4 regions of the Bacillus safensis genome follow, and region 2 is predicted to be linked to each of the others. Evidence: riboswitches for the same ligand, from Rfam matches in the RefSeq annotation. Region 2 holds a riboswitch; each other region holds the start of a gene.

Region 1 (3,163 bases), 1.6 Mb from region 2:
AATTTATGATAATGAAGATAGGGTGTAAAAAACTAAAAGGAGTGGTGCGGATGAAGGTGAGACATGCTGTACATCAAGATATTCCTAAAATCGCCGAAATACATGTGAAGAGCTGGCAAACGACTTATCAAGGCATTATTAATCAGGATTATTTGGATGGTTTAAATATAAAAGATCGGAAAGAGAGCTGGAGAAAAAGATCGCTTGAAGGCACGTTTGTCGCAGAAGATGCGGATGGCGTATTTGGTTTTGCTTCTTTCGGAAAACAACGTGACGAACGTTATTCTACATATGATGGAGAGCTGTATGCCATCTATTTATTACAACAGAAACAGAAATCAGGTGCGGGTATTGCTTTAATTGCTAAAGGTGTCGATTATTTAATAGAAAAAGGGTATCAGAGGTTGATGCTATGGGTGTTTGAGCAAAATTCGGCAAAACAATTTTATCAAAAACTTCAACCTAGTTTTGTCGTTACCAGCCAGTTCGAGCTGGCTGGCGAGAACCATAATGAAATAGGGTATGGATGGGAGCTCTCTATATTGAATAACCATGTACAGCGGATTAAATCGTCAGCTTCCAGTAATAATGAGAGAAAAAAGTGAAGAGCACAGCAAGCAGCATGTAAGAAATAAACGGTGAAGCTTCTACTTTTCCTTTCACGCCTGCTATTTTTAAAGCTTCATAGAAACCTGCCAAAAAATAAGCAAGACTGAGAATATAGCAGCACAGCATAATGGAGTAAGGGCTCATTGTCGTACCTCCAGCATGAAATCTTCTATTATTAATAGATTCCATAGAGCAGCAAATTATGCATAAAAAAATAACCAGCTGAAATCAGCCGGTTATTTTTGACGAGGAAAAACCAAACGAGATGCACTTGGGATGAGTATACAAAGAACGATACTGCAAATAATAAATGAAGGAACCATATATGTGCTGTTATAAATTAAAGAGTAGACCCATCCTGGTGTTCCTTTCGGTGCATATTGAGAGAAGAAAACGACGCCAGAAATAAAGAACGTCAGCAGTCTGAATAAACTAGCAACAAAAACAGCTAAGGTAATATAGAAGAATTGCTGTTTTCGCTTTTGATCCTGAATGGCTTTTTTGATCAGTCCAGAAAACAGGCCGCTTAAAGAAATGACAACGGATGCAACGAAGTAATCGAGGAATCCTTGAACAGGTGTAGCGATGATCGGGCTATTCATCAGCTGAAGACCTGCGATTAACACACCGATGATAAATCCGGTAGATATTCCCCATCTAATAGACATGAGAATAACGGGAATCATAATCAGCGCAAGAGAACCGCCATTGGGCATTCTTAAAAAGAGACCTGATAAGTAATCTAATACAAGAGCAAGTGAAGTCATAATCGCGATTTCCATCAGTCGTACCAATTGATTTGATTGCTGCATAAAAAAATCTCCTTTTTCATGAATTGAGCAAGGAGAGACCGTGTAAGGATGAGTATGTTATTCATAGAAAAACATATCGATTTGAATACACCGTATGTATTCAAGTGATTCCACATTCCTACTTCAGTATTAACTGACAGGTTCAAAGGGTCAGAACAACGAATGTTCACTCTCAGCACAAAGCTCCCCCTGCGGTTATTTAGTTTCAATCTATTATAAATATACTAAAGACCTGCAGGATCAACAATAGACAATTCCCGAGATAAGCAGCATTTGTATCAATATATAGGAAGAGATAAGGAAAAATAAATTATTTAGAAAAAATACTTGTTTCTTCTTTCAAAAGGTGTTATATTTGTATTCGCCGCTGAAACAGCGCGGTTGATAAATAACATTAAGAAAAAAGTTGTTGACTTTATCTTGATAGAATGTTATATTAATAAAGTCGCCTCTGAGAGACGACGAAGATGATCTTTGAAAACTAAACAAGACAAAACGTACCTGTTAATTCGAGTTTTTATAAAAAAATCCTATGAAACTTCATAGGTAGTCAGTCAAACTGGCGAGGCAGGAAATGATCACATGCTAAGTTCGCTACATCGTGTAGCAACGCATGTGTGATATGCATCCTGCATACCTCGGAGAGTTTGATCCTGGCTCAGGACGAACGCTGGCGGCGTGCCTAATACATGCAAGTCGAGCGGACAGAAGGGAGCTTGCTCCCGGATGTTAGCGGCGGACGGGTGAGTAACACGTGGGTAACCTGCCTGTAAGACTGGGATAACTCCGGGAAACCGGAGCTAATACCGGATAGTTCCTTGAACCGCATGGTTCAAGGATGAAAGACGGTTTCGGCTGTCACTTACAGATGGACCCGCGGCGCATTAGCTAGTTGGTGGGGTAATGGCTCACCAAGGCGACGATGCGTAGCCGACCTGAGAGGGTGATCGGCCACACTGGGACTGAGACACGGCCCAGACTCCTACGGGAGGCAGCAGTAGGGAATCTTCCGCAATGGACGAAAGTCTGACGGAGCAACGCCGCGTGAGTGATGAAGGTTTTCGGATCGTAAAGCTCTGTTGTTAGGGAAGAACAAGTGCGAGAGTAACTGCTCGCACCTTGACGGTACCTAACCAGAAAGCCACGGCTAACTACGTGCCAGCAGCCGCGGTAATACGTAGGTGGCAAGCGTTGTCCGGAATTATTGGGCGTAAAGGGCTCGCAGGCGGTTTCTTAAGTCTGATGTGAAAGCCCCCGGCTCAACCGGGGAGGGTCATTGGAAACTGGGAAACTTGAGTGCAGAAGAGGAGAGTGGAATTCCACGTGTAGCGGTGAAATGCGTAGAGATGTGGAGGAACACCAGTGGCGAAGGCGACTCTCTGGTCTGTAACTGACGCTGAGGAGCGAAAGCGTGGGGAGCGAACAGGATTAGATACCCTGGTAGTCCACGCCGTAAACGATGAGTGCTAAGTGTTAGGGGGTTTCCGCCCCTTAGTGCTGCAGCTAACGCATTAAGCACTCCGCCTGGGGAGTACGGTCGCAAGACTGAAACTCAAAGGAATTGACGGGGGCCCGCACAAGCGGTGGAGCATGTGGTTTAATTCGAAGCAACGCGAAGAACCTTACCAGGTCTTGACATCCTCTGACAACCCTAGAGATAGGGCTTTCCCTTCGGGGACAGAGTGACAGGTGGTGCATGGTTGTCGTCAGCTCGTGTCGTGAGATGTTGGGTTAAGTCCCGC
Region 2 (3,163 bases):
TGCTTGCGTCAAGCCATTTAAATGTAGACAAATGCTGCATCTGGCAAAGGGCTTGTTTCTCTTCTTCTGTAAAGGCGACCTTCATGATACCGCCCGCTGAAGTTCGAATATCAATGCCTGATTCATGAAGAAGATCGACTTTTAATTTTTCGTACAATGCCTGGCTTGCTCTGCCTGCCTGAAAGAAAACATCCTCATGACCCTCTCCTTCAGCATGTGCACCGAGCATCCCGGCAGCCGCACTTGTCGTTTGCTTCCCTATCTCATTCGCTTCAAATAAGACCACCTGTTTTCCTGCTTTTGCAAGGTGATAGGCGATGGAGACCCCTATGATTCCACCACCAATGATTGCAACGTCATAATGCTTTTTCATAAGGATTCTCCTTTACCTTTTCAGAAAATGCTTGTGCCATCATACGCGGCTGATGATGAGCAAAAATCCCAGACATGACAGCAATTCCTTTCACATTTGCTTGTTTCAATTCTGGAACTCGTTCTGGGGTCACCCCGCCGATGGCCACCACTGGAATCGTTAGTGCAGAAGTCAGTTTCTTCACAAGCTGTACACCTCTTGCCTGAAGTCCTGGTTTACAAGAGGTGGCATATACGTGCCCAAACATGACATACTCTGCTCCATTTTTCTCTGCTGCTTTCGCTTCTTCTATCGAATGGACAGATACTCCCGCATGAAGGTGAGGAAATTTTTTTCGCAGTTCTTTTGGCGAAAAGCTGTGGCCCGGCAGATGCACCCTGTGAATATTGGTAAGCAGCGCAACGTCTACTCGGTCATTGATGACGAGCTTTTCTTTCGGCACACCTTCTAAAAGGAGATTCTTCACGAGATCAACAAGCTCACTTGCTGTTTTAGACCTTTCCCGAATATGAATAAAATCCACTTCAGACGCTATGGCTTTTATTTGTTTGATCAGTTCATCCGCAGGAAACGAATCATTTGTCACTGCGTGGAGTTCCATTTGCACCAACCCCATCTAAGCATGCTGTTTGCCACATTTCTTTTTGATACGCCATCTCCCAGAAGTGATATTCGTAATAGCTTGAAATCACGAAATTTTCTTTCATATTGGCCCGTACATGGTCTGGTGCTTTTTCTGCTAGTTCATCAAAGCGGTTCACTTGTTCGAAGACGAGTTCCTTAAACCAATCGCCTCCGTATGTCAAAATCCATTCTTGGTAAATTGGATGGTCAGGTGTTGTTTGTTTCAGCTTTTCACCTACCTCATAATAGAGCCAGTAACATGGTAATAACGCGGCTAAAATCTCTTCAAACCGTCCGCTTTTTACAGATCGGTACATATGAGAGGTATACGCATAAGCAGTGGGGGAAGGCTTAAAGTTCTCAATGGCTTCATCAGAAATCTGCAGAAGCTCTGTAAATTTCCTATGCAGCGACAGCTCTGCTTCATACGTCCCCTGAGCATGATACGCCATTCTGCCCGTCGTATGTAAGTCCTCACTAATCGCCGCTCCATATGCCTGCACCTTTGCAAAATGAGTTAAATAATACGAATCCTGCATCACGTAATAGGTGAAACGATCGAGTGAAAGTGTGCCATCTCCAATCCCTTTGACAAAAGGATGTGTAAAGCTTCCATTCCACCATGCTGCTGCAGCCTCTTTACATTCTGTTGAAAACGTCATTTTTCTCTCCTCCTGTTTTTCCATATAAAAAAGCCACTTTCCGCGTGGAAAGTGGCTTGGAATTTGTAAAAAGCATAGTCAAAAACCGCACCACTTCCCTACGCAGGTATGAACCTGTTCAGGTAATGAGGGTCTAAAAGTCGACACTTTTATCTCAGCCCTTTTAAAGGACTCCCCTAGTGGATCAAATATATGATGTTGTACCTCTATCTTAATCAGGAATTGTTCATTGGTCAAGGGTTCATTGTCATTCTAATTGGGCTCTTAGTCCTGCCACATATTCCCGGGAGCCCGATACAAGCACACGGTCGCCGCTTCTGAGTGTCGTATCTCCATGCGGTACTAAGCTGTCTATCCCTCTGAAAATACGGACAAATACCAAATCACCGGTGAAAGGAAATTCTCTCAGCATGACATTATGATAACGATGATTGTTCATTTGAATTTGATACAAAGAAGAATCCTCATTTGTTAGCAATCGAATCGCATCAGGTGCTTCAATCAAAGCTCTTAGCACCGTTTTAGATGACAGGAAAGTAGAAAACGTATCAATTCCCGCTTCCTTCAATGTCAGCTCTGCCTCTGCTTTGTTGACACTTGCAATGACTTGTTTTGAACCTTCTTCTTTTGCAAATAAAGCAATTTCCTTATTTTTCGTCTCACTGCCTGTTGCGACGACTAGGACATCCTCTTGGCCGACGCCTGCCTTTCTCAGCGTCTCATCATCGTATTGTTCAATTGATTCGACTTCAAAGATAGAGTCTGCCAGCAGCGCTTCCTTATTTTCTTGAAAAACATGCAAAATCCGAATGTCATATTCATCCTGATGTAAATCAAGTGTGACAGGTAAGGTCAGCTGATTAGCTCCAATAAAGGTCACACGCTTCTTATGGGCTGCCGCTTGTTCTTTTTTAAACAGCGCTTTAAACCAAACAGGTGTTAAAATACTCGTTAACACAGCAACTAAAATCAGCGCTCCTGACATTTTATGATCAATGACCCCGAGCCGCTCACCAATCGTCGCAGCTGCAATGACGAGAGATAAAGTTGAAGTTAATAAAAAGCCGGAGCCAATGACCTTTTTCATGTCATACCATTTTTTCAAATAAAGAATCGGAATGAGCTTACTTATAAGCAGCGCAATAAACAGCAGCGGAATCATGATCATGATGTTTGGGTCCTTAAACAGTGCCCATATATTCAGATCTACTCCGACCATCACAAAAAAGATCGGGATTAAAAATCCATAGCCAAATGAGTCCAGCTGCTGAACGAGCTCTTTATTTGGCGAAAGAAGGGACACAAGCACGCCAGCTAAAAACGCCCCAAGAATATTTTCAGCCCCGAGTGATTCAGATAAGGCAACTAAGACTATAATGAGAGTAAAGATTGCCCTTGTCCCAATTTGCACGGTCCCTTTAGACATCGACTGAAAAATTGACTTTGTCTTAAATACGCGGCCAAATAAATAAAGAAGAATGCCTGCAGCAAATAATAAGAGCAG
Region 3 (3,163 bases), 1.3 Mb from region 2:
TTCAATCATCACCTGCACATCATGTTTCCAAGCGATCTCTGTTAACTCACCTAACGTTTCCAGCTCTGCAAACTGCGCCTCATCATTGGCATCAGCAATCGAACCTGGTCTTAGTCCATCTCCAAGTGAAAAGGCAATATCATACGTTTTCATAATTTCACAAATGTCTTCGAAGTGCGTGTAGAGGAAATTCTCTTGATGATGAGCAAGACACCATCTTGCCATAATTGCCCCGCCTCTTGAAACAATTCCGGTCACCCGATCAACTGTTAGCGGAATATATCTTAACAGCACGCCCGCATGAATTGTAAAATAATCTACACCTTGTTCTGCTTGTTCAATTAATGTGTCCCTGTACACGTCCCACGTCAAATCTTCTGGGACTCCATTCACTTTTTCAAGGGCCTGATAAATAGGAACGGTTCCTACTGGAACTGGGCAATTCCGAATGATCCATTCTCTCGTTGTATGAATATCCTTTCCAGTAGACAGATCCATCATTGTATCTGCCCCCCATCTGATCGCCCATGTCATCTTTTCTACCTCTTCATTAATGGATGACGTGACAGCTGAATTGCCAATATTCGCATTGATTTTGACATGAAAATTCCTTCCGATAATCATTGGTTCACTTTCTGGATGGTTAATATTCGAAGGAATAACGGCTCTTCCGCTCGCTACTTCCTCTCTAACGAACTCAGGGCTTAGCTCTTCTCTTATTGCGATAAACTCCATTTCAGGCGTAATGATGCCTTTTTTGGCATAATGCATTTGCGTCACGCGCGCTCCTTGTTTCGCGCGGAGCGGCTTATGATGAAAATCAGTTTGGACAGAATGGAAGGACTCCTTCTCCCTTGACCGATATCCGTTATCTTCCGGTTTTACATGACGCCCTTCATAGCTTTCTGTATCTCCTCTTTCTTCAATCCATGCTGCCCTAAGACGCTTTAATCCTTTTGTGACGTCAATATGAACGTTCTCATCAGTGTACGGTCCACTCGTATCGTATACACGGACTGGTTCATTTTTTATGTCGCCCGCCTCTGTCACAGTATGTGAGAGCGCAATCTCTCTTTTCGGCACTAAGATATCGGGCCTTGATCCTTTCTCATACACCTTTCGGCTGCCATCAAAGCTGGATAATAATGATTGGTTGGATGGGACACTTTTCTTTTCCTTCATTTGCTGTTCTCTCCTTTTCTTCTTGTCACCGGACAGGATGGAATCAGCACCAGCAAAAAACCAGGCTCTATTTAAAGAACCTGGTTTCGTCGTCAGAAATAAACATGCATATCATTGATAGGATACATGCATCATCTTCAACTTCCCCACGCTGGTACGAGCCAGATCAGGTCCAAAGGGTTAAGAAGTTTATGCTTCTCTCTCAGCCCATTTACGGGCACCCCTAGTCATTTTTATTGATTTCCACATCAGTGTAGCATAGAGACATCATGAAGAAAAGAAGATTCAGGAAAATAGTTCCTTTCCCCTACAAGCTTTATGGATTATATTGATATACAGATTTCTATACATGATCTGTCTCTCTCATTTCAATTAAATCTGAAATAATCGTTGATCCTTTTCTCCTATTATGTATAATTAATCTAAACGGAGAATTTTTATACAATTTATTCAAAGGAAGTTCTAGTCGATTGCAAACATTTCTCACATTTATCGTCGTAGGATTCTCAATTGCTCTGCCTGTTGGAGCGATCACGGTTGAAATGACAAAACAGGGACTCAAAAACGGATTCTTTCATGGTTTAACTGTCGGAGCAGGCGGTATGACCATAGACTTATTACTTATCTTGGCTTTATATGCTGGATTTGCTCAGTTTTTATCTTTGCCGTTTGTTCAAATCCCGCTCTGGCTGATCGGAGCTGTATTTTTAATGATTCTCGCATACGACTCCATTAAACACGCGGATCAAGATATCCATTTAGCAGGAGAAAAGGTCAATAAATCATTCGCAAAAACATATCGAAACGGCTTGCTCGTGGCGGTATCTCCTGGAAATCTTGTGTTCTGGGTTTCTGTTTTTGGTGCTGTACTTGCGGATGCGTATACAAAAACAGATTCATCTGAATTTATGCTGGCTGCCGGCGGTATCTTGGCAGGGATTTTCCTTCATGACATCGGTCTTCTCACACTTGTATCGTTAACAAGAAAAGTGATGAATCGGACGATGATCAAGTGGACATCCATTATTGCTGGTATTTTATTACTAGGGTTTGGCTGTTATTTCTTTTACGAATTTTATATAGGCATCAAGGTTTATTTTTAAGAAAAGGCTAAAGTTCGTGATGAACTTTAGCCTTTTTGTGTCAAACTATCGGGTCATGCCTGTTTGGCCTGTTTCAAATTGCGTTCTTCTCATGTCTCTAAAGCGTGTGAATGCACCTTCATCTTTTATGACTTGGACTGCTCTTCCATCCGCATAACGAGTCGCTGCTTCTTCTACTTGTGATACGCCTTCTGACGTCAGGCGGCCATCTGATTTAATGGCAATATACACATTCTCATCCGTCACCATGACTTGAGAGTCTGCCACGTGATTCATTTTATTGACGCGGTTGGCAATTTTTCTTGAACGCTGAATGTTCTCTTGTTTATCATAGCCTGAGAACGACATTTGGTTATGATAATTCATATCTCCATGACTGTAGCGTCCATCTCCACCTGTGAGAGGCATTCGATCATCCGTTTGAGGACGTGTACGGTAATCAACATTTGTTGTATTTCTCCCGTTCATTCCCTCCATAAGTTCAGAAACTGGTCCTTGATGATCTTGGTTGTTGTCTTCTGCTCGTTGATTTGAATGATAACCAACCGGCTGGCCTGATTGATTATGACGTGTATCGACACCTGCGTTATTATTTGCACCACATGCCGTTAAACCAATAGGAAGAAGCACTAATGCGATTGTTTTTTGCCATTTTTGTCTCAAACGAAAAACCCCCTGTACAAATTCAATCTCATGAGCGCGAAACAGGCTCTGTTTTAGCATGTACAGTTAGGAAAAAAATCAAGCTGTCAGTTATAAACAAAAAAAGGAACGATTGAGATCGTTCCTTCTGTCATTAATCTTCTTCCTCTTCCTCCGGCCTTGCAAAAACGGATTGACCTGGATATGGCTGCATATAAGGCTGAGCTGGATAAGCC
Region 4 (3,163 bases), 1.3 Mb from region 2:
AGGCTGTTCATAAAAACGGACAGAGAGTTCATTGCACGCGAGAAATGAATTCATGCTGTTCACCTTTGTTTCGTTTTTCTTTCATGATGGCATATTGATTCAGTACACCTGTTTTGGATAGTGCGTCCACCACCACTTTCGCAAGGCAGCCGCCAAGTATCATTCCACTAATGATTTGAGTCACAAGCGTCATAAGTAAAACTTGAGGCGTGTAATATCCAAAGCCTTTTGCCACGAAACTGTAAGACATCGCTCCGATAGCGGCAAAGGCACCAGAGAGCATCAGTGTCCACATGCGATACCGTTTATAACCAAAAAGAGCAAAGGCGATTTCTGCCCCAAGCCCTTGGCATACACCAATCAGCAGAGCTGAAAGTCCAAAGTGGCTTCCTGTCAATAATTCCACAGCAGCGGCGGCTGTTTCCGCAATCAGAGCAGCTCCCGGCTTTTGAATGATATATGCAACGATTGGACTGGCAATGACCCATATTCCAAACATGATGTTGCCTCCTGCTGGGCCCACAAGTGCTGTAATCGGTAAGTATAGCGTGGACCATCCTAAATAGATCACACCGCACGCAACGGATAAAATCACTGCAAGGACGACTTCTTTCATCTTCCATGTCATGATGTATGCACCTCCAGTTGAACTGGCCACTCTTCAACAGTAAAGGCCATTTCCCAAAACTTGTACTCGAGCTGGCAGCTTAAGATAAAATGCTGTTTCATTTTTTCCTTTTCCTTCTCACTTGCTGCTTCCGCCAACTGATCGAGCCGCTTGCAAAGCTCACCTGTAACAGAATCGGTTAATCCTCCATAAAACGTGATCCACTCATAAAACGGATGTGACGGGTCTGGCTGCACATCTGTAAGCATTCGTTTCCCTATTTCCCAATATGTCCAAGGACATGGAAGCAGGACAGCGATGATTTCACCAAGCGTGCCTTCTTGCGCGACTTGCAGCATGTGATGAATATAGTGATGAGCACTCGGAGCCAAAGAAGCACCTTGGAGCTCATCATATGCTACTCCTGCCACTCGGCAAAGGTTTTGATGAGGATGCGTCTCACTATCTAGTACAAACGCAATCTGCTGATGAAAAAACGCAATATCCTCTCTGTCTGTACATCTGCTGAGCGCTGCTGCATAAATTTTAATGAATGCTTGTAAGTATTCTGCATCTTGTTTGACGTAATGAATGATTTGTTCCTTTTCCAGCTTTCCTGCTGCCAGGCCTCTGACGAACGGATGCTGATAAATGGCTTCAAATAACGGTTCTGCTTCTTTCCTTAATTGCGTAGAAAATGTCATAAAAAAAGCCTCCTCTTCTTCAGTTGAATAAATGAAAAAGCCACCCCAAATGGAGCGGCCTTCTTATCAATTCAATCATGAATAAGACAAGGTCCAGCTCCACTTCCCTCCGCTAGTACGAACTAGATCAGGTTCAAAGGGTCCAAGATTTTCTCTTGTCTCAGTCATACATGACTCCCCTAGTGGACTTTTGTCATTTAATTATCTTTACTCTACACATGTGGCGATTTGATGTCAACCGCCTTTCTTAATTCAACGTTCTGATTGTTGGCAGCTTCTCGATCCCTGCAGCATAGTAGAAATTCAGCACACTGAAGAAATCAATCGGCTTTCCTGTTTTTAAATCTACAGCTAAAATATGATCACCGTAATTTGTCATATCATCAATATCTAAGCGTCTTGGTGTTGTCTTCCCGAGTGTATCAACAAAGGTATCATGGTAATATTGCCCGCTTGCATATGATGATTGATGGTACATAAACAATGTCTCAACATCTAAGTAAACGAGGATGGCTTCTGAGGAGCTCGCATAAGGAGCTGAGTATGACACAGGAGCCGAAATGTTTTTTACTTTCACACTTGAGATTGAATGAGTTCTTTGCTCGTATTTTCCATCATAAGAGAAATAAAAAACACGCTCCCATTCATAATTTGCTGTCTTTGTTTGCTTATTGTATACTTTTGTACCATTTGCAAATACATCACCGTTTGCATACTCAGCTACAAAATATTGCAAGGTGGACGAAAGAGATACAGCCCCCGTGAAATTGGGCGGGTTTTTTGCATTTACTTGTATCGTGTAGGAATCTCCAAATTCTCCGCCGCTTGTAATACCGAATGCATAATCACCTGCTGGTAAGTTGGTCAATCCAAGCAGGCTGCCTGCCGGTTGAATCAAATCTGTCGGGTAGGCTTGTCCTGTTTCATAATCAACAACAAATAATTGAACAAAATAATCAGGGTTTGAAGAGGTAATCCGGCTGATGAGTGCCTGAGGTGAAGATGTGCTTAAAAACCATAAATCAACTGGGTCGTCCTCTGTTAAGACAGCCGATTGATTAATAGCTAGTCCATCAATGGAGCGAACGGCAGACGTGCGCATTTTGCCTTCTTTAGCAGCTTTTCGTTTGATACTGATTCCTTTCTTCTTATTCACTTTAAATGATTTTTTCACTTGCTTCTGTTGAATAGCGGTTCCTTCATCCTGCTTTTCAAACGATTCTTGCACTTGCTGAATCGCTTTTTCCGTCAGTGGTGATATTTTCCCTTCTGATTTCGGTGCTTCTTCTGCTTTTAATGCTGGTGACAACAAACCTGTTGCGACGAGTAAAACAGATAGTAAAGCTGCGGTGATTTTGACATAAAATGCTCTCACAGGAACATCCCCTTTTTCCTCATTTGGGTTTTTTACCCTGTGATTATTTTACCATTATTCTAATTACTGTTTTGGTCTTTTTTGGGACATTTTTATAACAAAAAAACCAGCCGCATGAGTCACGACTGGTTTTTGATCGTTTTATGCAATAGTTTTGACAAACAAGCGTGCTGTTTCTGCACTTGATCCCGGGTTTTGTCCAGTGATGATTTGTCCGTCAACGACAGCAAATGGCGCAAAGGCGTCTCCTTTTTCAAACGCTGCCCCCTGCTCACGAAGTTTTGTTTCCAATAAAAATGGAACTTTTGATGTCAGCTGCACGGCTTCCTCTTCTTCGTTTGTGAAGCCTGTGATTTTTTTGCCTTCGATAAATGATTTGCCATTTTCATCCTTCACATCAACGAATGCTGAAACGCCATGACAAACGGCTCCGATCGCACCATTTTTATCTGAAACTGCTAAGATCGCATCCGCTAC

The links. Region 2 has a riboswitch for thiamine pyrophosphate ahead of tenA (thiaminase II). Riboswitches for the same ligand answer to the same signal wherever they lie in the genome.
Region 1: linked by a shared signal. The riboswitch ahead of thiT (energy-coupled thiamine transporter ThiT) and the one ahead of tenA (thiaminase II) in region 2 are both predicted to bind thiamine pyrophosphate.
Region 3: linked by a shared signal. The riboswitch ahead of thiC (phosphomethylpyrimidine synthase ThiC) and the one ahead of tenA (thiaminase II) in region 2 are both predicted to bind thiamine pyrophosphate.
Region 4: linked by a shared signal. The riboswitch ahead of tenA (thiaminase II) and the one ahead of tenA (thiaminase II) in region 2 are both predicted to bind thiamine pyrophosphate.

The regions. Positions count from the first base shown of each region.
Region 1 is NZ_CP154909.1:2,730,660-2,733,822, reverse strand. It holds gene AAYR28_RS14095 (GNAT family N-acetyltransferase) at 51-605, shown strand; gene AAYR28_RS14090 (hypothetical protein) at 565-753, opposite strand; gene thiT (energy-coupled thiamine transporter ThiT) at 846-1,421, opposite strand; TPP riboswitch at 1,520-1,621, opposite strand; rRNA gene AAYR28_RS14080 (16S ribosomal RNA) at 2,057-3,163, shown strand, end outside.
Region 2 is NZ_CP154909.1:1,113,976-1,117,138, reverse strand. It holds gene thiO (glycine oxidase ThiO) at 1-373, opposite strand, end outside; gene tenI (thiazole tautomerase TenI) at 357-974, opposite strand; gene tenA (thiaminase II) at 949-1,659, opposite strand; TPP riboswitch at 1,738-1,847, opposite strand; gene AAYR28_RS05580 (monovalent cation:proton antiporter family protein) at 1,907-3,163, opposite strand, start outside.
Region 3 is NZ_CP154909.1:2,418,723-2,421,885, forward strand. It holds gene thiC (phosphomethylpyrimidine synthase ThiC) at 1-1,182, opposite strand, end outside; TPP riboswitch at 1,309-1,417, opposite strand; gene AAYR28_RS12450 (LysE family transporter) at 1,653-2,285, shown strand; gene AAYR28_RS12455 (YhcN/YlaJ family sporulation lipoprotein) at 2,331-2,948, opposite strand; gene safA (SafA/ExsA family spore coat assembly protein) at 3,082-3,163, opposite strand, start outside.
Region 4 is NZ_CP154909.1:3,516,159-3,519,321, forward strand. It holds gene AAYR28_RS18100 (ABC transporter ATP-binding protein) at 1-54, opposite strand, end outside; gene AAYR28_RS18105 (ECF transporter S component) at 29-628, opposite strand; gene tenA (thiaminase II) at 625-1,311, opposite strand; TPP riboswitch at 1,399-1,502, opposite strand; gene AAYR28_RS18115 (hypothetical protein) at 1,559-2,686, opposite strand; gene AAYR28_RS18120 (type 1 glutamine amidotransferase domain-containing protein) at 2,828-3,163, opposite strand, start outside.